DNA from 2 places in the Protofrankia sp. Cr2 genome. Region 2 is predicted to be linked to the other one. Evidence: predicted binding sites of a transcription regulator. Region 2 holds the regulator's gene; the other holds the start of a gene.
The links. The regulator LexA, encoded in region 2, represses DNA repair genes until DNA is damaged. The targets are predictions, from matches to a motif close to CGAACNNNNGTTCG.
Positions count from the first base shown of each region.

Region 1: a site for LexA is predicted at 2,393-2,406, ahead of pcrA (DNA helicase PcrA). Genes of this name have one in related genera too.

Region 1 covers NZ_CAUVXG010000003.1:119,514-131,092, reverse strand. The annotation lists gene pcrA (DNA helicase PcrA) at 1-2,385, opposite strand, end outside; gene U9978_RS03340 (threonine ammonia-lyase) at 2,785-3,936, shown strand; gene guaA (glutamine-hydrolyzing GMP synthase) at 3,998-5,539, opposite strand; gene U9978_RS03330 (nitrate- and nitrite sensing domain-containing protein) at 6,095-9,937, shown strand; gene U9978_RS03325 (roadblock/LC7 domain-containing protein) at 9,934-10,356, shown strand; gene U9978_RS03320 (DUF742 domain-containing protein) at 10,382-10,741, shown strand; gene U9978_RS03315 (GTP-binding protein) at 10,722-11,318, shown strand; gene U9978_RS03310 (ABC transporter substrate-binding protein) at 11,517-11,579, opposite strand, start outside.
Region 2 covers NZ_CAUVXG010000030.1:35,014-46,592, reverse strand. The annotation lists gene rny (ribonuclease Y) at 1-291, shown strand, start outside; gene miaB (tRNA (N6-isopentenyl adenosine(37)-C2)-methylthiotransferase MiaB) at 383-1,822, shown strand; gene U9978_RS14800 (hypothetical protein) at 1,819-2,571, shown strand; partial or broken gene U9978_RS14795 (alpha/beta fold hydrolase) at 2,556-3,308, shown strand; gene hflX (GTPase HflX) at 3,336-4,787, opposite strand; gene U9978_RS14785 (EAL domain-containing protein) at 4,768-5,676, opposite strand; gene miaA (tRNA (adenosine(37)-N6)-dimethylallyltransferase MiaA) at 5,726-6,640, opposite strand; gene lexA (transcriptional repressor LexA) at 6,643-7,416, opposite strand; gene U9978_RS14770 (LysM peptidoglycan-binding domain-containing protein) at 7,698-7,988, shown strand; gene nrdR (transcriptional regulator NrdR) at 8,098-8,547, shown strand; gene U9978_RS14760 (vitamin B12-dependent ribonucleotide reductase) at 8,624-11,476, shown strand; gene U9978_RS14755 (hypothetical protein) at 11,514-11,579, shown strand, end outside.

The DNA of each region.
Region 1 (11,579 bases), on a different contig from region 2:
GCGCAGGAGCAGCCGTTTGGTCCCCGTTCCGTCTCCGAAGTCGATGCTTGCCTCGAGATTGTCACCGGACCCCGCCATCGCGACGACCTGACCCATGCCAAACGTGTCATGGTTGACCCGGTCTCCCGTAGCAAGATCGGGCATCGGGCGTGGAACCGGCGCCGGACGGCGTCCGGGCAGGCCCCCGGCCTTCGCCGTCGACGACCCGGCTGATGCCGAACCCCATCCCGACGCCCTCGGCGGGGACACCGCCGCCGGGGGTCGGGTGCTGCCCTGCCAGTTGACCAGCTCCGTCGGCACCTCGTCGAGAAAACGCGACGGCGGGTTGTACGCCGGCTGACCCCAGGCGCTGCGAACCTGCGCCCGCGTCAGATACAGCAGTGCCCGGGCCCGGGTGATGCCGACATAGGCGAGGCGACGTTCCTCTTCAAGTTCGGTCGGGTTGCCGAGCGTACGGATGTGCGGAAACATTCCGTCCTCCAGTCCGGTCAGAAAGACCACCGGGAACTCCAGTCCCTTGGCGCTGTGCAGGGTCATCAACGTGACGACCCCGGTTCCGCCTTCAGCCGGATCGGGTATCTGATCGACATCGGCCACCAGGGAGACCTGCGCAAGGAAGTCTGCGAGCGAACCCGCCGGGAAGCGTTCGGTGAACTCCCGGGCCACGCTGAGGAGTTCCTGGAGGTTTTCCACCCGACCCTCGGCCTCGATGGTGTCCTGCGCAGTCAGTTCGGCGAGGTACCCGGTTCGTTCCAGGGACGCTTCCAGCACCGCGACCGGACCGGCATCCACGACCGCCCGGAGCTCGGCAAGAAGATCCACAAAACCACGGACCGCGGTTGCCGAGCGGGTGGTCAGGCCTGGGACCTCCGCCGCCCGGCTCAGGGCGTCGGCGAAAGGAATCCGCTGCTGTTCGGCAAAGGTGGCCAGAGTCGTCTCGGCGCGGTCGCCGATGCCCCGCTTGGGTACGTTGATGATGCGCCGTAGGTTCACCGTGTCCGCCGGATTGGCCAGCACCCGCAGATAGGCGAGGAGATCCCGGACCTCACGCCGCTCGTAGAAACGCACCCCGCCGACCACCCGGTAGGGCAGCCCGACCCGCATGAACAGTTCTTCAAAGACACGGCTCTGGGCATTGGTGCGGTAGAAGACTGCGACGTCACCCGGCCTGGCTGCCTCCGCGTCGGTGAGCCGATCGACCTCGGCGGCGACGAACGCGGCCTCGTCATGCTCGCTGTCGGCGACGTAACCGACGATCTTCTCGCCGTCGCCGGCGTCCGACCACAGCCGTTTGGGCTTGCGCTGCCCGTTACGAGCGATCACCGCATTGGCCGCCGACAAGATCGTCTGCGTGGAACGGTAATTCTGCTCCAGCAGGACCACTGTCGCCTCGGGGTAGTCCTGCTCGAACTCGACGATGTTGCGGATGTTCGCGCCCCGGAAGGCGTAGATCGACTGATCGGCGTCACCCACCACGCACAGCTCGGCCGGCTCTACAACATGATCGTCGGTGCCCGGACGAACCAGCTCGCCGTCCACGGTCCGGGGGGACGCGCGCCCGACCAGCTCCCGCACAAGTACGTACTGAGCATGATTGGTGTCCTGGTACTCGTCTATGAGGACGTGCCGGAACCGGCGCCGGTAGTGCTCGGCGACGTCCGGGAACGCCTGCAGCAGGTTCACAACAGTCATGATCAGATCATCGAAGTCGAACGCGTTCGCCTCGGCGAGCCGGCGCTGGTAGCTGCCGTATGCCTCGGCGGTGGCCCGCTCAAGATGATTGGCAGCCCTGTCCCGGGCGGTCTCCCAGTCGACCAGTTCGTTCTTGAGATTGCTGATCCCGGCGGCGAGTGCGCGAGGGGGATACCTCTTGGGATCAAGGTCCAGGTCGCGGGCGACCAACGCCATCAGCCGCTGCGCATCCGCCGCATCATAGATCGAGAAGCTGCTGGTGAACCCGAGACGCGTGGCTTCCGACCGCAGAATCCGCACGCAGGCCGAATGGAAGGTACTGACCCACATCGCCCGCGTCCGAGCGCCGACCAGGGCGGTGACCCGCTCCTTCATCTCGTTCGCGGCCTTGTTGGTGAATGTGATCGCAAGAATCTCACCGGCGCGGACCCCGCGCGCGGCCAGCAGGTAGGCGATCCGGTTCGTGAGCACCCGCGTCTTGCCCGACCCCGCGCCGGCAACCACGAGCAACGGTGCACCGGCATGGACGACCGCGGCCCGCTGCTGCGGGTTCAGGCCCTCCAGCAGGAGATCGGGATCGAGCTGCGGGGTCGGGCGCCCCCCGGACACACCCGGGTCAAAGCCGGCATCGGAGCCGGCATCGGAGCCGGCATGGTCGAAGTCGGCGTACGGACCACCGAAAAGGGTACTCATAGTGAATCGATCATACGTTCGACGTCCGACAGTTCTGGCAACGATGCACACTCAACACCCTACGAGGCGCCGGCTGGCCTCACGACAGGGCGTAGTGCCAGATCGGCGTCCGGCCGACTCGACGCCCGAACGATACCGGAGTCGATCAACCAGGCGCATAGGTGACCCGCTGCCAGGAACGGAAAGATCACGGACAGTCGGTTTGACGACCATCGGCATTCGCGAGCATCCTGAGAAGGTGGCGCAGCATCTTATGATCATTTTCTGGGCGCGCGAGCCCGGCTGACGATTCCAGCCCTCGGGGTCCGCGCGCCTTGCCCTCCTGCCGTTCCGGCGGGGGGCTTTTTTGTTGCCGCGGCCGCTGCGGAAGGTGGCCGCCGAGCCATCGGGAGAGCAACGATGAGCCGACCATCCGTCACCCGGGCACCAGCCACCAGCGACGACGCCGATACCGACGCCCCCTCAAGACCCGGCCCGCCGGTAGCCGCCCAGCACACCGGCGGTCGGGCCGTCGAGCCCGCCCACGTCGAGCCCGCCCACGTCGAGCCCGCCGACATCGAGCCCGCCCACGTCGAGCCCGCCGACATCGATGTCGACCGGGCCGCGGCGGTGCTGGCCGGGGTCGCCCGGCGCACGCGGGTGGTGCGCGGTACGTACCTGTCCGGGCTGACCGGCGTACCGGTCTGGCTCAAGTGCGAGCACGAACAGCGCACCGCCTCGTTCAAGGTGCGTGGCGCCTTCACCCGGATCGCCCTTGCCGACCCCGAAGTGCGTGCCCGTGGCGTGGTCGCGGCCAGCGCCGGAAACCACGCCCAGGGTGTGGCCTTTGCGGCGGCCCGCTTCGATGCCCCTGCGACGATCTTCGTTCCAGCGGAGGCGAATACGATTAAAATAGCTCGAACCCGGCGATTCGGCGCTCGCGTCGAACTCGTTTCCGGTGGGGTCGACGACGCCCTGCTTGCCGCGGAGGCAGCTGCGCACGACCTCGGCGGGCTGCTCGTACACCCCTTCGACGACCCGTTGGTGATCGCCGGCCAGGGCACGATCGGGTTCGAGTTGGTCGAGCAGCTACCCGGGCTGCGTACGGTCCTGGTCGGCATCGGCGGCGGCGGGCTGATCGCGGGCATCGCCACGGCATTGCGGCAGCGCCGGGCCGATGTGCGGGTCGTCGGTGTCCAGGCAGCGGGCGCTCCCGCCTTCGCCCGCTCCTGGCGCTGCGGGCACCGGCTGCAGGTACCTGCGAGGACAGTCGCGGACGGCATGGCTGTGCAGAGTCCGGGCGCGCTGACCCTCGCTCTCGCCTCGAATCTGGTGGATGACGTGGTGACGGTTGACGAGGAGGCATTCTGGGAGGCGATGGTGCTGCTTGCCCGTGTCGACGGCCAGATGGTCGAGCCCGCCGGCGCCGCCGGGGTTGCGGCGCTGCTACGCCATCCGGGCCTCGCGCAGGGCCCGACCGCGATCGTCCTCTCCGGCGGGAACATCGACCATGTGACTGCCTCCCGCGTGCGGGCTCTGGCGGCCGAGGCCCTGCATACGCCGGCAGCCTGAGCGCGCCGTGCCGGCCCAACCGGCCCAACCGGCTGAACCCGGACGCACCGCACTCAGCGCGCTACTCCCACTCGATGGTGCCGGGAGGCTTCGAGGTGATGTCGTACACCACCCGGTTCACCTGGGCGACCTCGTTGACCACCCGGTTGGAGATGCGTTCGAGTAGTTCGTAGGGCAACCGAGCCCAGTCGGCGGTCATCGCATCCTCGCTGGTGACCGCGCGCAGGACAACCGGGTGCCCGTACGTGCGCTCGTCCCCCTGCACCCCCACCGATCGAACATCGGCCAGCAGCACCGCGAACACCTGCCAGATCTCACGGTCCAGACCGGCGCGACGGATCTCCGCGCGCACGATCGCATCCGCGGCCCGCAGCGCCTCCAAGCGCTCCAGGGTGACCTCGCCGATGATCCGGACGGCAAGACCAGGCCCGGGGAAGGGCTGCCGCCAGACGATTTCTTCGGGCAGCCCGAGCTCCTCGCCGAGCCGCCGGACCTCATCCTTGAACAGCATGCGCAACGGCTCCACGAGGCTGAAGCGCAGATCGTCGGGAAGTCCACCCACATTGTGGTGTGACTTGATCTTCGCTGCGGTCGGTGACCCGGATTCGATGACATCCGGGTACAAGGTCCCCTGCACGAGAAACCCGATCTGAGCTCCCTCGATCTCGGCCCGCGCCTCAAGGTCGCGGGCCGCGGCCTCGAAGACCCGGATGAACTCCCGGCCGATGATCTTACGCTTGCGTTCGGGGTCGGTGACACCGGCAAGCGCGGCGGCAAAGCGATCGGCTGCCTTCACATGGACCAGCTCGACCCCGGTCGAGGCGACGAAGTCGGTCTCCACCTGTTCGGCCTCGCCCGCCCGCAACAACCCGTGATCGACGAACACGCAGGTCAACTGATCACCCACTGCCCGGTGCACGACGGCCGCGGCCACCGCCGAATCAACCCCGCCGGACAGTCCGCAGATCGCCCGGCCATCACCGACCTGAGCGCGCACCGCCGCCACCGCCTCGTCCGCGATGTTGAGCATGGTCCAGTTCGGTCGGCACCCGGCACCGGTGAACAGGAAGTGCCGCAGGATGTCCAGTCCCCAGTCGGTGTGCACGACCTCCGGGTGAAACTGGACGCCGAACAGCCGACGCTCGGTGTTCTCGAAAGCCGCGACCGGGGTCGACAGGGTGGCCGCGGTCACCACGAAGCCCGGCGGCGCAGCCGTCACCGAGTCGCCGTGGGACATCCACACCTGCTGGGCGGCCGGCAGGTCCGCGAACAGGACGCCCGATGCCACGACCGCGAGCTGGGTCGCGCCATACTCTGCGGTTCCCGTGCGCGCGACGGTCCCAGCCAGCGCATGCGCCATCACCTGATGGCCATAGCAGATGCCCAGCACGGGGATGCCGGCACGAAACAGGGCCGGATCCACCTCCAGGGCACCCGGGGAATACACCGACTTCGGTCCGCCCGACAGGATGACCGCGGCGGGACGTCGGGCGATGATCTCTTCGACCGGAAGATCCCACGGCACGATCTCCGAATACACGTGACACTCGCGCACCCGCCTGGCGATGAGCTGAGCGTACTGGGCACCGAAGTCCACCACCAGAACCCGGTCGTGGACGGAATGGGATTCCGAATCGCTACCGGTCGAACGTCCGGCGGGCTGCGGGGTTGCGGTGTTCACGGCGCCAGCCTACGAAGCCGGCAGACCGACAGGCTGGCAGACTGGCTGGCAGACCGACAGCGGCACGGGACACCACCCAGCACAGCCACATATGTCACGATCGCAACACAGACCGTGACATAAACCGTGACACGACCGTGGTGCCGCGGCAACGAGGAACCAGCGCCGGGTAGCCTGACCGATCGTAACGATCCCGGCATTCATCAGCGCCATCAAGCCGTGGCCGCCCGGCCACACATGGGTTCGGCGAGAAGTGCACCCGCCGCATCGAGCCGGAACCGGACAACAGTTCCCCGGTCTCCGGCCGCACCGAAAGAACCATGATCGAATCTCCTTTGGGTGGCTAACCTAGGGTAGGCGTCTTTCGGGCCGCCTGTCCGTACCGCTAAGGTGCCACTCGAGGGACATCCGGGCCCGATACCGAGCCATCCTGGTACGACGTGTTCCGGGAGGCTGGCGGAGAGGTTGCGAAGGTACGTGCGCAGACAACCGATAGCCAGCAAGGGCGTCGACGCGCCCGCGGCATCCCAGGCGATGTCGGAGGAACCCGCCGACGGTGGCGGGCATCGCGTCGACGCGCCCGCCATTGCGCTGCCGGCTCCCGGCGGCCTACGGCGGATAGCGGCGAACGTTGCCACTCCGTCGAACTGGCGGGTCCGGACCAAACTGATCGCGATTCTCGCCGTCCCAATGATCGCCATCCTGGTCAACGCCTCCCTGGGTGCCAATACCGTCCTCAGCAGCACGCGGGAGGTCAACCGGGTCCGAGACATGATCCAGGTCGCTCGCAGCGCCACCACCCTCGTGTTCGAGTTGGAGCGGGAACGCACCTATACGGTCGGCTATGTCGCAAGCTCGGGGCAACAGCGTTCCCTCGATGCGGTCAAAGCGGCACAAACACGGGTCGACCAGGCGGCCAAGGACTACGCGGACGCCACCAGAGGACGCCAGAACTCCTTCAACGACCAGACCCGGGCCGCAATCGAATCAACAGCCAACAGGCTTTCCCGCCGAGAGAATGTGCGCGCGACAGCACTGACCATCGTCGCGCCGAACTCCGTCGAGGTGGCCTATGCGGCTATGATCAACAGCCTTGTCAACCTGGTCGCACTCATTCCGCAGGGCCAGGACGACGGGTCCCTGCTCGCGGATGTGGTAGCCACCGACGCGATTGTCCGCTCCGGGGAACTACTGGCTGCGCAACAAGCGCTGATCTACGGCGTTCTACAGAGACACCAGTTCGACAGCAGCGACTATCGCACGTTCGTCGGGTTCGGCACCGAGCGAGAGAGCCAGATTTCTCGCTTCGAGGGCTCGGCCACCCGTCCGCAGAGCGACCTGTACCGCACAACCGTCGCCGGTCAGGACGTGTCGCAGGCCAGCGATGACACGCAGACAGTACTTACGGGACGCATCGGGCAGACTCCTGACTTGGATGCCCAGAAGTGGCTGCGGGCAACCCAGCAAACGATGGACCTCAACCGCAAAGTCACGACCTCTCTCCTCAACGACACCGACAGCCGGGGCCAAACACTTCGTTCGACTATTCAGCGCAAAGCGCTGGTGTCTGGCCTGCTCATCGTTCTCATCCTGGCCACCGCGCTCCTCGCGGCAATGGTCGTGGCCCGCTCCCTGGTGCGCCCGCTGCTCGGATTGCGTGCGGCCGCCCTCGACATCGCGGGGCACCGTCTACCCGAGGCCGTCCGCCGACTGCGCGACTCCACCGAACAGGACATCGACCCCGATATCCAGCCGGTCGGTATCGACACCGAAGAGGAGATCGGCGAAGTCGCCCGTGCGTTCGACGAAGTACACCGGGAAGCCATTCGTCTCGCCTCTGAACAGGCTGTTCTGCGAAACAACGTCAACGCGATGTTCGTCAACCTGTCCCGCCGAAGCCAGGGTCTGGTCGAGCGCCAGCTACGACTGATCGACGATCTGGAGAACCGGGAGCAGGACCCCGACCAGTTGTCCAACCTGTTCAAACTCGACCACCTCGCCACCCGTATGCGGCGGAACAACGAAAGCCTGCTGGTCCTCGCCGGCACCGACACCGCCCGCCGATGGACCCACCCCGTTCCACTCAACGAGGTCGTCCTCGCCGCCATTTCCGAGGTTGAGCAGTACACGAGGGTGAAGCAGTCGGCTGCGGCTCCAGTCTCGATCGCCGGACACGCGGTGAGCGACGTCGTTCACCTCATCGCCGAACTGCTGGAAAACGCGACCTCGTTCTCGCCACCGGCAACAGAGGTGCTGGTCACCAGCCACTCACTCGGTCCTGGCGCTGGGGCAATGATCGAAATCGAGGACCGCGGCATCGGCATGCCTGCCAAGGATCTCGAACGCATCAACGACCGCCTCGCTAATCCACCGGTCGTCGACGTGTCCGTATCCCGAACGATGGGTCTGTTCGCGGTAGGTCGGCTGGCCACCCGACATGGCATTCGGGTCCAGCTTCGGGAATCGACGTCCGGCGGCATCACCGCCGTGGTAAGGCTGCCAGCCAAGGTTGTCGCCGGTGATCCGTCGTCAACCGCCCCTGCGCGACCCACAGCCACCATCGGCGGCGGCCGCCCTTCGGCTGGCAACCGACCGGCGCTCGACAGCGGCTTTTCCCCCACCATGGCCAACAGCAGCGCCACGGCCAACGGCAGCGCCATGGCGAACGGGAGCCTGCCGTCCAAGGGCGGTGCATTCTCCAACGGTGGTTCCCACTTCAACGGGCACGCCCCGTTGAACGGCAGCGGCCCGTTGAACGGCAGCGGCCCGTTGCACGACAGCGGCCCGTTGCACGACAGCGGCCCGTTGCACGACAGCGGCCCGTTGCACGGCAGCGGCCCGGGACCCGCCGAGGCGCCACCTGGCTTCACATCCGTTCCGCCCGCAGCGACGCCGAACATGAACACAGCCCGCGGCGACCAGAGCTGGGGACGCCGTACCGGGGGGAGGGACGGTGCACCGCCCGACGGCGCGTTCAGGCAGCCGGGAGGCGATGGGTTCGCCGCCGGGTCCGGCGGCTTCGGGTCTGGCGAACTGGAGCGGGGCGGCCGGTTCGGTGGTACCGGGCCAGACGGTGTCACAATCGGCAAGCGGCCGGATGTCGGCTCCCCCTTCGGGGCCGGACCGTCGAGCAACAGTTATGAGATCCCCCGCGGGCCGGGCGCCCCACGATGGCCGAGCCCATCCGATACCGGACCGACCAGCACCGGACCCGGCGGTACCGGCCCGATCGGCATCGAACCGTTCAACACCGGACCGATCCGAACCGGTCCGATCGAGATCGAGACGTTCAACACCGGACCGATCGGCGGGGGTCTCGACCTTGAGACGTCGGGACCCACCGCTCCGGTCATCCCGGACACCGCATGGGCCGCCCCGACGACCGGTCCCGAGCCCGTGTTCGGCCGGACCGCCTCGGTGTCCGATACATACGACAATGATCGCTCGTACGATGCCACGCCCGCGAACAGCGATCCGTCTGACGATTTCGGTGCGGGCGGGAGCCAGGACCCGTCAGACGCTTCGTCCAACGTCTGGATGAGCGAGTCAGGGGAGCCGGACCGGGAGCCGGACGACGCCGACACAACTCCGATCTTCGACTCGGTGTCGGCCTGGTTCCAACGACGCTCCCCCGCATCGCCGCTCCCGACCCGCCGCGCCACGCCGCCTTCCCCGCTGCGCCGTCCAGGGCCGACGCTTCACCGTGGTCCCGCGATCCAGCGCGGCGACTCACGCCCGCCGGAGTCATCGGGCCGTCCCGGCGGACGCGGTGCCACGATCGCAGGTGGCGGCGGTGCCACGATTGCCGGTGGCGAAGGCACACGTCCCGGTCCCGCGTCGTCCTTCCTGCCCCCGGCCCCCATGCCGGCACCGGCTAGCGGCCAGGACATACCGGCCCCGGAACTCCCGGCACGCGCGGGTGCCGGGATGGGTGCTCCCGCGGCCTATTCGCCAGGGCCGATGTCGAGCCCGGTGGCCGCCGGTGCGGGTGCCGGCAATGCCACGACAGCCTCCGCCGGCGCGGACGCAATGTCATGGTCCTCCGCCGGTGACGCCGGTTGGCAGGCTGCCGAAGCGACCCGCCAACCCGTTCCCGGCGGGACGACTCGCGCTGGTCTGCCATTGCGGGTCCCGATGACCCACCTCGTGCCGGGCACCGCCGAACCCGGACCGCGGCGCCGTCCACCGGACGCACCCACCCGGTCTCCCGAAGCAGTCGGTGGCCGGCTTGCCAGCTTCTACCAAGGTGTTCGGCAAGGGCGCGACGTCATCAAGGACGCCGCCCCCACCCATCGTCGGGACGCCCAGGAGGACATGTGACGCCCATGAGCTCAGACGCACAGAACCTCAACTGGTTGATCAACAACTTCGTTGAGAGAGTACCCGGTGTCGCGCATACAGTGGTGGTCTCCGCGGATGGTCTACTCCTGGCCGTATCGGACGGATTCCCGCGCGACCGGGCGGACCAGTTGGCAGCCGTTGCCTCGGGTCTGGTGAGCCTGACCCAGGGTGCTGCTCGCGTCTTCGAAGCGGGCAACGTGACGCAGACGGTCGTCGAAATGGAGCACGGCTTTCTGTTCATCATGGCTATCAGCGACGGAGCGAGCATGGCGGTCCTTGCGGCACCATCGTGCGACATCGGACTTGTGGGGTATGAAATGGCACTGCTGGTAACCCGGGCCATGGACGTTCTGACGCCGGCCCTAAGGGCCGAGCTGCAGGGGATCCTTCCGCGGTGAACCGGCGGGAACACAGGGGGTCAGGGTGAGCATCGATCCCGAGAATGCCCCCGGACCGGTTGTCCGTCCGTATGCGATGACCGGCGGTCGGACGCGCTCACGGTACGAACTTGCCATCGAGGCGCTTGTTTTCACGACGACTCTCGGTGAAGAGCGGGTACTCGACCTTGCTCTGGAGCAACAGACAATTGCCGCCATGTGCCGGCACGTGCGATCGATTGCAGAGATCGCAGCCGGCCTGCGGGTTCCCCTCGGCGTCGCAAGGGTGTTGGTGGGCGATATGGCGGACGAAGGTTACGTCCGGGTACACCAGCAACCAGACCGCGACGAGGCGCCAGATCTCGCGCTGCTCGAAAGGGTTCTCAGTGGCCTTCGAAAACTCTGATCGCCGACGGGTCAACTCATCCGTCGCCACGACATCAGTCAAGATTGTTGTTGCCGGCGGTTTCGGTGCCGGCAAGACGACCTTCGTGGGTTCGGTATCGGAGATTGTGCCCCTGCGCACCGAGGCTGTGATGACCGAAGCCGGGGCGCATGTCGACGACCTGACCCATCTGACCGACAAGACGACGACCACCGTCGCCATGGACTTCGGCCGGGTCTCCCTGGATGATGACCTGATCCTGTATCTGTTCGGTACGCCGGGACAGTACCGTTTCTGGTTCATGTGGGACGACATCGTCCGCGGCGCGATCGGCGCCATCGTGCTGGCCGACACGCGGCGGCTAGCCGACTGTTTCGCCGCAGTCGACTACTTCGAACAGCGACAGCTGCCGTTCGTCGTCGGCGTGAACTGCTTCGACGGCGTCCTGCTGCATTCCATCGACGACGTCCGGGAAGCCCTCCAGATCAACCAGGCCGTACCGATCATCACCTGCGACGCGCGGAACCGTGACTCGACGAAGAGCGCCCTGATCTCGGTGGTCGAGCACACCATGTCCCGAGCGGTGGCGCGGGCCTGAATCCGGGTTCGCGTCCGGTCGAAGGCGACACGAGGAACTACTGGTCGAGTCGCCTTCGACCCGGAGGACGCCACCGCTGCACGCCGTCACAAAGGTGACGGCCCCGTTCCACACGGCAGTGAGCAACGCCTTCGGGAAGGCCGTCCGGACGGAACGGACAGGTGATCAGGCAATAATATGATCAATCTGACCGCCCGGTCAGCCGTACTGCTGAACCTTGTCCGACCCCGACACCATGTCACTGTTCGAGTCTTCACCGAC
Region 2 (11,579 bases):
CAGATCTCCGGCGGGCGACCGGGCGCTCGCCGGGAGAGCCTGGAGTCCTACGTCAAAAGGCTCGAGCGCATCGAGCAGATTGCCGGCGAGCGCCCGGGTGTTGAGAAGGTGTTCGCGATGCAGGCCGGCCGCGAGGTCCGGGTGATGGTCGTATCGGATCAGGTCGATGACATCGCCGCCCATATGCTGGCTCGTGATGTCGCCAAGCAGATTGAGGACGAACTGACCTACCCCGGTCAGATCCGGGTCACCGTCGTCCGGGAGACTCGCGCCGTCGAAGTCGCCCGCTAGCGGGCTGTCCGGCTGGGAGCGTCCGGCTTGCGCGCCGTAGGCTGGCTGGGTGAGTCCCCGCAGCTATCAGGTCCGGACGTTCGGCTGTCAGATGAACGTTCACGACTCCGAACGCATCGCCGGCATGCTTGAGGCCGCCGGCTACGTACCGGTCGAGACCGGAGTCGACGCCACGCCCGATCTGGTGGTCTTCAACACGTGCGCGGTACGGGAAAACGCTGACAACCGCCTCTACGGCAATCTCGGCCAGATGTACCCTGCCAAGCAGAGCCACCCGGGCATGCAGATCGCCGTCGGTGGCTGCCTCGCACAGAAGGACCGCTCGCTGATCATCGAACGCGCCCCCTGGGTGGATGTCGTGTTCGGAACGCACAATCTACACAGACTGCCCGTCCTGCTGGAACGTGCCCGGCACAACGCGGTGGCCGAGGTTGAGATCGCCGAGGCGTTGGAGGTATTCCCCAGCGCGCTTCCCGCCAAGCGGGTAACACACCATTCGGCCTGGGTGAGTATCAGTGTCGGCTGCGACAACACCTGCACCTTCTGCATCGTGCCGAGCCTGCGCGGCAAGGAGGCCGACCGTCGCCCCGGGGACGTTCTCGCCGAGGTCGAGGCGCTGGTCGCCGAAGGCGTTCTGGAGATCACTCTGCTCGGCCAGAACGTGAACTCCTATGGCCGGTCGCTGGGTGACCCGGGGGCGTTCGCGAAACTGCTGCGCGCGTGCGGGACGATCGACGGCTTGGAGCGCATCCGATTCACCTCCCCGCATCCACGCGATTTCACCGATGATGTGATCGAGGCGATGGCGGCGACGGAGGCTGTGTGTCCGCAGCTGCACATGCCGTTGCAATCGGGGTCGGACGCGGTGCTGCGGCGGATGCGCCGCTCCTACCGCCAGGAGCGTTTCCTCGGGATCGTCGAGCGGGTACGGGCGGCGATGCCCCACGCCGCGATCACCACCGACATCATCGTCGGCTTCCCCGGGGAGACCGAGGCAGATTTTGCCGACACCCTGCAGGTGGTCCGCGAGGCGCGGTTCGCCAGTGCTTTCACGTTCCAGTACTCCCGGCGGGCCGGCACCCCGGCGGCGACCATGGACGGGCAGGTCGAACCGGCGGTCGTGCAGGAGCGCTATGACCGGCTGGTGGTTGTTCAGGAGGAGATCTCCTGGGAGGCCAACCGCATGATCGTCGGTGAGCGGGTGGAGGTCCTGGTTGTCGACGGCGAGGGACGCAAGGACGCCGCCACCGGACGACGATCCGGCCGTGCCCGTGACGGTCGACTTGTCCACCTCCGGCCACCGGCCACGTCCGACATCTCCGATCCCGGGATACGGCCCGGTGATGTGGTGGAAACTGTGATCACCAAAGCTGCGCCGCACCATCTGGTGGCGGACGGTCCGCCGCTGACCCACCGGCGGACCAGTGCGGGTGACCTCTGGCAGAGCGCGCAGCGCACACCGAGTCATGACGGTGACGCTGGGATGACTCGCCGGTCGACCGACCTCGGCATACCCATGCGTCGCCGGTGACGCTGGTCGCTGCGGCGGTCTGCCCGCATCCACCGTTGCTCATCCCCGAGGTTGCCCGAGGCGAACCCGTGGCGGTGCGAGAACCGGCGGTCCGGGCCATCCGCAGGCTGGTCGGGTGGAATCCGGACCTCCTCGTGGTCGTCGGCGATGCCCCACGGACCGCGGCCTACGCGGCCGGTCAGTCGGGATCGCTGGCAGGCTTCGGGGTACCCCGATCGGTGACGCTGGGGCGGGCGCCCCATCATGGTCGGCGATGCGGTGGCCAGCCGCTGTTGTCGTTGTCGTTGTCGTTGACGGTCGGAGCCTGGCTGCTCGAACAGACGTCGTGGCGGGGGGACGTCGTCGGATTCGGTGTGAGCGAGATGACCGCCGTGCGGGATGCCGCGCAGATCGGCGTCGCGTTGGCGCGCCGGGCGGCCAGGGTCGCGTTGTTGGTGATGGCGGACGGCAGCGCCCGGCGGACGGTCGGTGCGCCCGGGGGATTCGACGAGCGCGCCGCGGCCCATGACGCCATGGCGGCGGCGGCGCTGGCCGCCGCTGACGCGCCCGCGCTGTTGCGGCTCGAGCCCGAGGTCTCCCGTGAGCTGATGGCGGCGGGTCGTGCGTCCTGGCAGGTGCTGGCCGGCGCGAGCCTCGTTTCTGGACCGAGCGACACGTACGTACGGTCATGGTTATCTCGCGCTGAGTACGTTGCCGCACCCTACGGTGTGGGGTACGTGGTCGCCTTCTGGGAATGGGGGAGTCGTTAGCCATGCTCTCGACGCCGACGGAACTGCCGCCAGGGGTGCGGCGCCTGACCTGTGCGGGTCTCGCGGCACTGCGAGCCGGTTCACCAGCGGACCCACCGGTCGTCCTGCTGCCCGGCTACACCGGGAGCAAGGAGGACTATCTAGTGATCATGAAAGGGTTGGCGGCGGTCGGGTTCAACGTCATCGCGGTCGACCAGCGCGGCCAGTACGAGTCGCCTGCCGCCGATCCGGAACGGGACTGCACGGTCGAGGCTCTTGCCGAGGATGTCGGGCGGGTGGTCGACGACATCGGTCAGCCGGTGCATCTGCTGGGCCATTCCTTCGGCGGCCTCGTCGCCCGCGCCGCGGTCATCAGCCGACCCTCGTCCGCGGCGAGCCTGGTGCTGCTGTGCTCCGGCCCCGCCGGGATCGTCGGCGCCCGCCGGATCGCGTTGCGAGCCATGCGGGTCGTCTACGACCGCAGCGGCCGCGACGCGGTGTGGGCCGCGGTGCGCGCCGCGGACACCACCAGCTACCCGCCCGGCGGCTTGGAGTTCCTGGAGCACCGGTTCTTCGCCAGCAGCGATGTCGGGCTACGGGTCATGAGCGAGCAGCTTCTCGACGAGCCTGACCGGGTCGGTGACCTTGCCGCCGCGACCAGCGAGGCCGGCGCGCCGGTTCTGGTCGCCCACGGCATGGCCGATGACGCCTGGCCGCCGCATCTGCAGGCGGACATGGCGGTACGCCTCGGTGCCCGCTACGAAGTGATCCCCGGGGCCGCGCACTCACCTGTGACCGAGAACCCCCGGGCCACCGAGGCTGTGTTGATCGATTTCTGGCTGAAACACGGCGAGCGCAGCGGCGAGGCCGACCGGTACCCGGGCCCGCACCACGGTGCCGTCCGCGGTGTGCCGCAGATCGAGGACCTCGCCGTCGGCATGGACCCGTGACACCAGATCGCCGCGGGCGAAGGGCACCAGCACGCACACCTCCACCGCCGGGTGGGGCACACGTTCGGTCAGCGCCTCCACCAGGGTGGACAGGCCCTCGCCCGTTCGTGCGGACACGAACACCGCGTTCGGGATGCCTCGACGCAGCCCGGCCAGTACCTCCGGGTCGGCAGCGTCGATCTTGTTAACCACGATCAGCTCGGGGACATCCCCGGCGTCGACGTCGTTGATCACCATGCGGACAGCCGTAATCTGCAACATCGGATCGGGATGCGAACCGTCGACCACGTGCAGGAGGAGATCGGCGTCCGCGACCTCCTCCAGCGTCGAGCGGAACGCCTCGACGATCTGGTGTGGCAGGTGGCGGACGAAACCGACGGTGTCAGCGAGGGTGAAGGTCCGACCGTCGGGGAGCGTGGCGCGTCGTACCGTCGGGTCCAGCGTGGCGAACAGCGCATCCTCGACGAGTACGCCCGCGCCCGTGAGGCGGTTGAGCAGTGAGGACTTGCCGGCGTTGGTGTAGCCGGCGATCGTGACCGCCGGAACCCCGCTGCGTTGCCGTGACGACCGTTTCGTCGCCCGGATCGTCTTCATGTCGGCGAGTTCGCGGCGGAGCCTGGCCATGCGCGCCCGCAGGCGCCGCCGGTCAGTTTCGATCTTCGTCTCGCCAGGGCCCCGGGTGCCGATCCCACCGCCGGACCGCGACATCGACTCACCCCAGCCGCGCAGCCGCGGCAGCATGTACTGCAGCTGGGCAAGTTCGACCTGCGCCTTGCCTTCCCGGGATGTCGCGTGCTGGGCGAAAATATCCAGGATCAGCGCGGTCCGGTCGATGACCTTGACCTTGACGACATCCTCCAGCTGGCGCAGCTGGCCGGGAGTCAGTTCACCGTCGCAGACAACGGTGTCGGCGCCGACGGCGGCAACGACCTCGCACAGCTCCCGTGCCTTGCCGGAACCGACGTACGTGGCCGCGTCGGGGGTGTCGCGCCGCTGGACGAGTGCGTCCAGGATGACCGAGCCGGCCGTGTTCGCGAGTGCCGCGAGCTCGGTCATGGAGGTCGCGACGTCCGTGGCGGTCCCGGCGGTCCACACGCCGATGAGGACGACTCGTTCCAGCCGGAGCTGACGGTACTCGACCTCGGTGACGTCGTCCAGTTCGGTCGTCAGACCCGGTACCCGGCGCAGGGCCGCCCGGTCGGCGAGATCGAGTCCCTCACCGGTGGCGTCGAAGAAGTGGTTGCGGACGTGGTCGCGGATGGAGTCCTCAATGGCGGGAAGCGTCATATCGCCCTTCTCTGACGCGGTTGGATGCCGGCGGTCGCATCGGTACGGTGGCGGGGGGGTGGGAGGATGATCCCGAGCGCTCATGCCGGCGGTCCGGTCGGCCACGGCCGAGCGCGATCATTCGGGCGTCGTCAGTGGGAACGGGTGGACAGAACAACCGGCCGGCGCCGCGGTCACAGTTCATCGCGGCCAACCTGGACGCGATGACCATGCTGTCAACGCCTTCTGCCGTCACCACCAGCCGCCGTCGGTGAGCCAGCGTGATGATCGAGGCCAGTACGGCTTCACCTTCCAGGTCCCGCTGCATGGCGCGGAGGAAGCGTCCGTCGATCTTCACCATGTCCAGTGGCAGGACGTCAAGAGTCGACATGGAAGCGTACCAGGTTCCGAAGCCGTCGACGCCCACCGCCGGTCCGAACGAGCGTAGGTGGCTCAACAGACGGGGTACCCCGATGTGCGCGAGCCCAAGAGTCTGTTCGGTGAACTCCAGCCCGAGGGCTCCCGGTGGCAGCCCGCGGCCAGCCATGAGGCGTTCCACCTCGACCGCGAAGTCCGGCCGGGTCAGCTGGTCGGCGGTGACGTTCACCCACAGTCGGGGCGGGCGGATGGTGGTCCCCGAAGCCATCTCGTGCCATGTCCGAGCCTCCGCAACAGCAGTTTGAAGGACCCAGCGGCCGACCTGTTCGGACAGGCCTGCGGCTTCGGCGACCGGCATGAACTGCGCCGGGTTCAGCAGACCATGGTCGGGATGTTGCCAGCGCAGAAACGCCTCCATCGCCGGAACCGATCCGTTGCGCAGGTCCACCTCGGGCTGGTAATGCAGCTGCAACGACCCGTCGTCAAACGCGGCACACAGGGCCGGGACGAGGTTCAGCTCGAGCGCGGTCACAGCTGTCTCCAGACGCCGGGATGAACGGGTCGCCGGTACCCATCGCCCGTCAGGCTGAGCGGATCATGCCCGCCACCTGGTCGACGTCAGGACGGTCCAGCCAAATTATGCGGGGATCGCGGCGAAACCACGACCGTTGTCGGCGGACGAATCGGCGCGTCGCGGCAATTGTTGCAAGTCGGGCCGATTCGCCTGATTCGATCGTGCCATCCAGCCAGGCCAGAACCTGGGCGTAACCCAGCGCCCGCGAGGCGGTCCGTCCGCTCCGAAGCCCCATGTCGGCGAGCGTTCGGACCTCCTCGACCATGCCGGCAGCCCACATGTCGCCCACGCGGTCGGCAACCCGGGCGTCGAGCTGGGGATGGTCGAGGCCGATCTGAACGACGTCATAGACCGCGCGGTGCTCTGGTAGGGAGGCGGTGAAGCCGCCGGTCAGCTCCACCACTTCCAGCGCGCGCACGATACGACGACCGTTGCCGACCAGTATGGCGGCAGCTGCCTGCGGCGCGCGTGCGGTCAGGTCGGCATGCAACGCGGCAGCCCCACGTTCGGACAGCTCCCGTTCAAGGCGTGCGCGCACCGCCGGGTCGGTGCCGGGAAACCTGAGATCGTCGATGACAGCCCTGATGTAGAGTCCGGAGCCGCCGACGAGTACCGGGGTCCGGCCGGCAACCAGCAGATCGTCGATGACTGCTCGTGCCCGTGCCTGGTACGACGCCACGTCGGCGGTGTGGGTGACGTCCCAGACGTCAAGGAGATGGTGCGCAATGCCCTTGCGGTCTCGCGTCGGCACCTTGGCCGTGCCGATGTCCATGCCGCGGTAGAGCTGCATGGAGTCGGCGTTGACGATCTCGCCGCCGAGGGTGGCGGCGAGATCGATCGCGAGCTCGCTCTTGCCGGCCGCCGTCGGACCGACGACCGCAACCACTCGCCCGGCCTTCATCCGGTCCGCCCGACCTGCCATGTTCAGACCCGGCGTAGTACCGCGACGATCCGACCGAGGATCGATGCTTCGTCACCCGGAATATCGGCATAGGCCGGGTTCTGTGGCTGGAGCCATACGTGCCCGTCACGGTGACGCAACGTCTTGACCGTGGCCTCGCCGTCGATCATTGCGGCGACTATCTCGCCGTTGTCCGCGACCGGCTGCTGGCGGACGACTACCCAGTCCCCGTCGCAGATCGCGGCATTGACCATGGAGTCTCCGACGACTCTCAGCATGAACAGCGTGCCCTCGCCGACGATCTCACGGGGAAGCGGGAAGATGTCCTCGATCGCCTGCTCGGCGAGGATCGGCCCACCCGCTGCGATACGGCCGAGGACGGGCACGTAGGCCGCTTCCCGGCGGGCGTCGGGCGGGGCGGTGGACTCCCCGGTGCCGGCCGTCAGGGCCGGCGGCGGCCCGAGGTGGAGGCTGTCGCGTGCCGTCGGCCGTACCGGCGTGTCCGCAGAGAGCACTTCCATGGCCCGCGGACGGTGCGGGTCACGACGCAGGAAGCCCTTCTCCTCCAGCATCTTGAGCTGATGCGCGACGCTGCTCGTGCTTGTGAGCCCGACCGCTTCGCCGATCTCGCGGACACTGGGCGGATATCCGCGGCGCTCGACGGCATTGCGGATCACCTCCAACACCTTGCGCTGGCGGGGGGTCAGGCCCGACGCGTCCGCCGGCCCATCCGGCAGGTCGCGCACGGTACCGCGCGGTGGCCGGCCACGTCGGGTGCGGTTGGGGTCGGTGGTCATACCTGCCGTTCTCCTTCGTTTTGCGGTCGTGACAGACTCCGCTCTCTGCATACCTGGTGTTTTCGCCAGGAACCGGAGCCGGTGGTCACGACCGACATCTCATCGGTACGACCGTAACCGCAGCGACCGGATTTCTCAAACGTCTGTTCGAGCGTGTCGCGACGATTCCGTCGGAGCCATGAGGTACAAAATCGATCAGACGTTCGATCGAACGGATGTTCGTAGTTCGTGATCTCGAGGGGTGAAGGGGTGTGTTGAACAGGTGCGTGGTGGAGCAGCCGGTGCTGCCTCCACTGAGATTGACCAGGCGGGGCCGGCTGGTCCTGATTGTCCTCGTCGCGGTCGTCTTCTGTCTGATCTTGTCCGTCGCGCGGGTGACATCGCTGGCCGCACCGCGTGGCGCTGGGGCTTCCAGTCGTGTTCACGTGGTCCAGCCCGGGGAGACCTTATGGGGTATAGCGCGTGTGCTGGCTCCCGAGGGTGACACTCGGGTGATTGTGGCGCGGCTGGCCGGTATGAACCAGCTTGCCACTATCGATCTTGTTCCCGGGCAGACGCTTCGTCTGCCCTGACCGTCCGACACGCCGACCGTTTGCCAGTTCGTGGTGGTGGGCCCTATGGTCGACCACAACATGTAGTAGTTACCGAGTTGTAAGTTTCCAAGATCTTGGGGGATCGTCCGTGCGATGCCCGTTCTGTCGACACCCGGACAGCAGGGTGGTTGACAGCCGCGAGGCTGAGGAGGGCGCCGCGATCCGCCGTAGGCGATCATGCTCATCCTGTGGCCGTCGGTTCACGACGATCGAGGAGGCATCACTGCGGGTGATTAAGCGCAGTGGTGTGACCGAGCCGTTCAGCCGCGCGAAGGTGGTGGCGGGTGTGCGCCGGGCATGTCAGGGTCGACCGGTCGAGGCCGACGCGCTGGCTCAGCTCGCTCAGCTGGTCGAGGACAGGTTGCGTGCGTCGGGAGCGGCTGAGATTCCCTCGGACGAGATCGGCCGGGCGATTCTCAGCCCACTGCAAGATCTTGACGAGGTCGCCTACCTGAGGTTCGCCTCGGTGTATCTGGCCTTCGAGTCCCTGGCGGACTTCGAGACCGCGATCGCGGGCCTTCGGGCGCAGACCGGATAGTTCACGGGCCGGCGCGTTGCCGTCCCTGCCGTACCCGCCACACGCCGTACCCGCCACACGCCAGACGAGGAGCGCCATGACCGAGACCCGTGGCACGAAGTCGAGCCGGTCCGCTGGTAAGAGCACCGGCCTGACGGTCGGACGTGTCCATACCTCGCCCGGGGTCCATCCCTACGACGAGGTCACCTGGGAGCTGCGGGACGTCGTCATGACCAACTGGCGGGACGGTTCGGTCAACTTCGAGCAGCGCGGGGTGGAGTTCCCCGACTTCTGGTCGGTGAACGCCACGAACATCGTCACGAGCAAGTACTTCCGTGGCGCGTTGGGCAGCGCCACCCGCGAATGGTCCCTGCGCCAGCTCATCGACCGGGTCGTGCGCACCTACGCGGCGGCCGGGCTGCAGAACGGGTACTTCGCGTCGGAGACCGACGCCGAGGTCTTCGAGCATGAACTGGCGTGGATGCTGCTGCACCAGGTCTTCAGCTTCAACAGCCCCGTGTGGTTCAACGTCGGCACCGCGGCGCCGCAGCAGGTCTCAGCCTGTTTCATCCTCGCCGTCGACGACACGATGGAGTCGATTCTCAACTGGTACCGGGAAGAGGGTCTGATCTTCAAAGGCGGGTCCGGTGCCGGCCTGAACCTGTCGCGCATCCGCTCGTCCAAGGAACTGCTGTCCTCGGGCGGCACCGCGTCCGGACCGGTCAGTTTCATGCGCGGCGCTGACGCCTCGGCTGGAACGATCAAGTCGGGTGGTGCGACCCGGCGAGCCGCGAAGATGGTCGTGCTCGACGTCGACCATCCCGACATCGTCGACTTCGTCGAGACCAAGGCGCGTGAGGAAAGCAAGATCCGGGCATTGCGGGATGCCGGCTTCGACATGGATCTCGGCGGCCGCGACATCGTCTCGGTGCAGTACCAGAACGCCAACAACTCGGTCCGGGTGACGGACGAGTTCATGCGGGCGGTGGTCGACGACACCGACTTCCACCTGCGGGCCCGGCTCGATGGACGGATCATCGAGACTGTCCGGGCGCGGTCGCTGTTCCATACGATCGCGATCGCCGCGTGGGACTGCGCGGATCCGGGGATCCAGTACGACGACACGATCAATGACTGGCACACCTGCCCGGACTCCGGCCGGATCAGTGCCAGCAACCCGTGCAGCGAGTACGTGCACCTGGACAACTCCAGTTGCAACCTGGCGTCGCTGAACCTGATGCGGTTCCTGCGCGACGATCTGACCTTCGACGGCGAGGCGTTCATCGCCGCCGTCGAGCTGGTCATCACCGCGATGGACATCTCGATCTGTTTCGCCGACTTCCCGACCCCGGAGATCACCCGGGTGACCCGGATGTTCCGTCAGCTCGGGATCGGCTACGCCAACCTCGGCGCGCTTCTCATGGCGACGGGCCGCGCGTACGACTCCGATGGAGGCCGGGCGATGGCTGCCGCGATCACCGCCCTGATGACGGCCGTGGCCTACCGGCGCTCCGCGCAACTCGCCGGCACAGTCGGGGCCTACGACGGTTTCGCGGCCAACGCCCACGCCCATCGCCGAGTGATCCGTAAGCACGCCGCCGCGACCGACACGGTCCGCACGGTCGAAGCGGACGACACCCGGGTGCTCGCCCTGGCCGCCGGCGAATGGGCCCGCGCCCACGCCTTGGGCGAGAAGCACGGATGGCGCAATGCGCAGGTCAGTCTGCTCGCCCCAACCGGCACGATCGGGTTGGCGATGGACTGCGACACCACCGGCATCGAACCCGACCTCGCGCTGGTGAAGATGAAGAAGATGGTCGGCGGATCCAGCATGCGGATCGTCAACCAGACGGTTCCAGCCGCGCTGCGGGCGCTGGGCTACCCCGACGAGACGGTTGAGGCGATCGTCGAGTACGTGGCCGAGCACGGCCATGTACTCGACGCGCCGGGCCTGCGCCACGAGCACTACGAGGTCTTCGACTGCGCGATCGGTGAACGGGCGATCAGCCCGATGGGACACATCCGGATGATGGCGGCAGTTCAGCCGTTTCTGTCCGGAGCCATTTCGAAGACCGTCAACATGCCGGCGGCGGCGACCGTCGAGGATGTCGAGGGGATCTATCTGGAGGGCTGGCGGCTCGGGCTGAAGGCCCTGGCCATCTACCGCGACAACTGCAAGGTCGGCCAGCCGCTGTCCGACCTGCGTGGCGCGCGGCGGTCCGCGGGTGCGGCCGGCCCGGCGCAAGAAGAGTTCCAGCCCGTCCGCCGTCGCCTGCCGAAAATCCGGCCGTCGCGGACCGTGTCCTTCTCGGTCGGCGGCGCAGAAGGCTACATGACCGCCGGATCCTACCCCGATGACGGTCTCGGCGAGGTCTTCATCAAGATGTCGAAGCAGGGCTCGACCCTGTCCGGTGTGATGGACGCGTTTTCCATCGCGATCTCGATCGCACTCCAGTACGGCGTCCCGCTGGAGACCTACGTCCGCAAGTTCATCAACATGCGTTTCGAACCGGCTGGCATGACCGATGACCCCGATGTCCGTATAGCCCAGTCTATGATGGACTACCTCTTCCGCCGCCTGGCGCTGGACTACCTACCCGAGGAGACCCGGGTGGAGCTCGGTGTGTTGAGCGCCCAGGAACGGGCGCGTCAGCTCACCGGACAGTATGGCGGGTCCGGCGCCGTCGAGGCATCGGATGATCCAGCGGCGCCGGTGGCTGGCGACGTGGTCGACGCGGTGCGCCACGCCGGCCACGAGCACCCCTTTGCGCTCACGCGACGGACCGTCCAGGTTCGCGATTCCCTTCCGCCGGAAGTCCCATCAGGGGAGTCGCTGTCGGCGCAGAACGTGGTCGACGCGCCGCTGTGCTTCACCTGCGGGGTGACCATGCGGCCGGCCGGTAGCTGTTACGTCTGCGAACAGTGCGGTTCCACCAGCGGCTGCAGCTAGGCGGCCACGTGCTCCGATTGCATGCATACTTGCATGTATGGTGGCTCTGCAGATTCGTGATGTTCCGGAAGAGATCCGTGACCGGCTGGCGGCGATTGCCCTG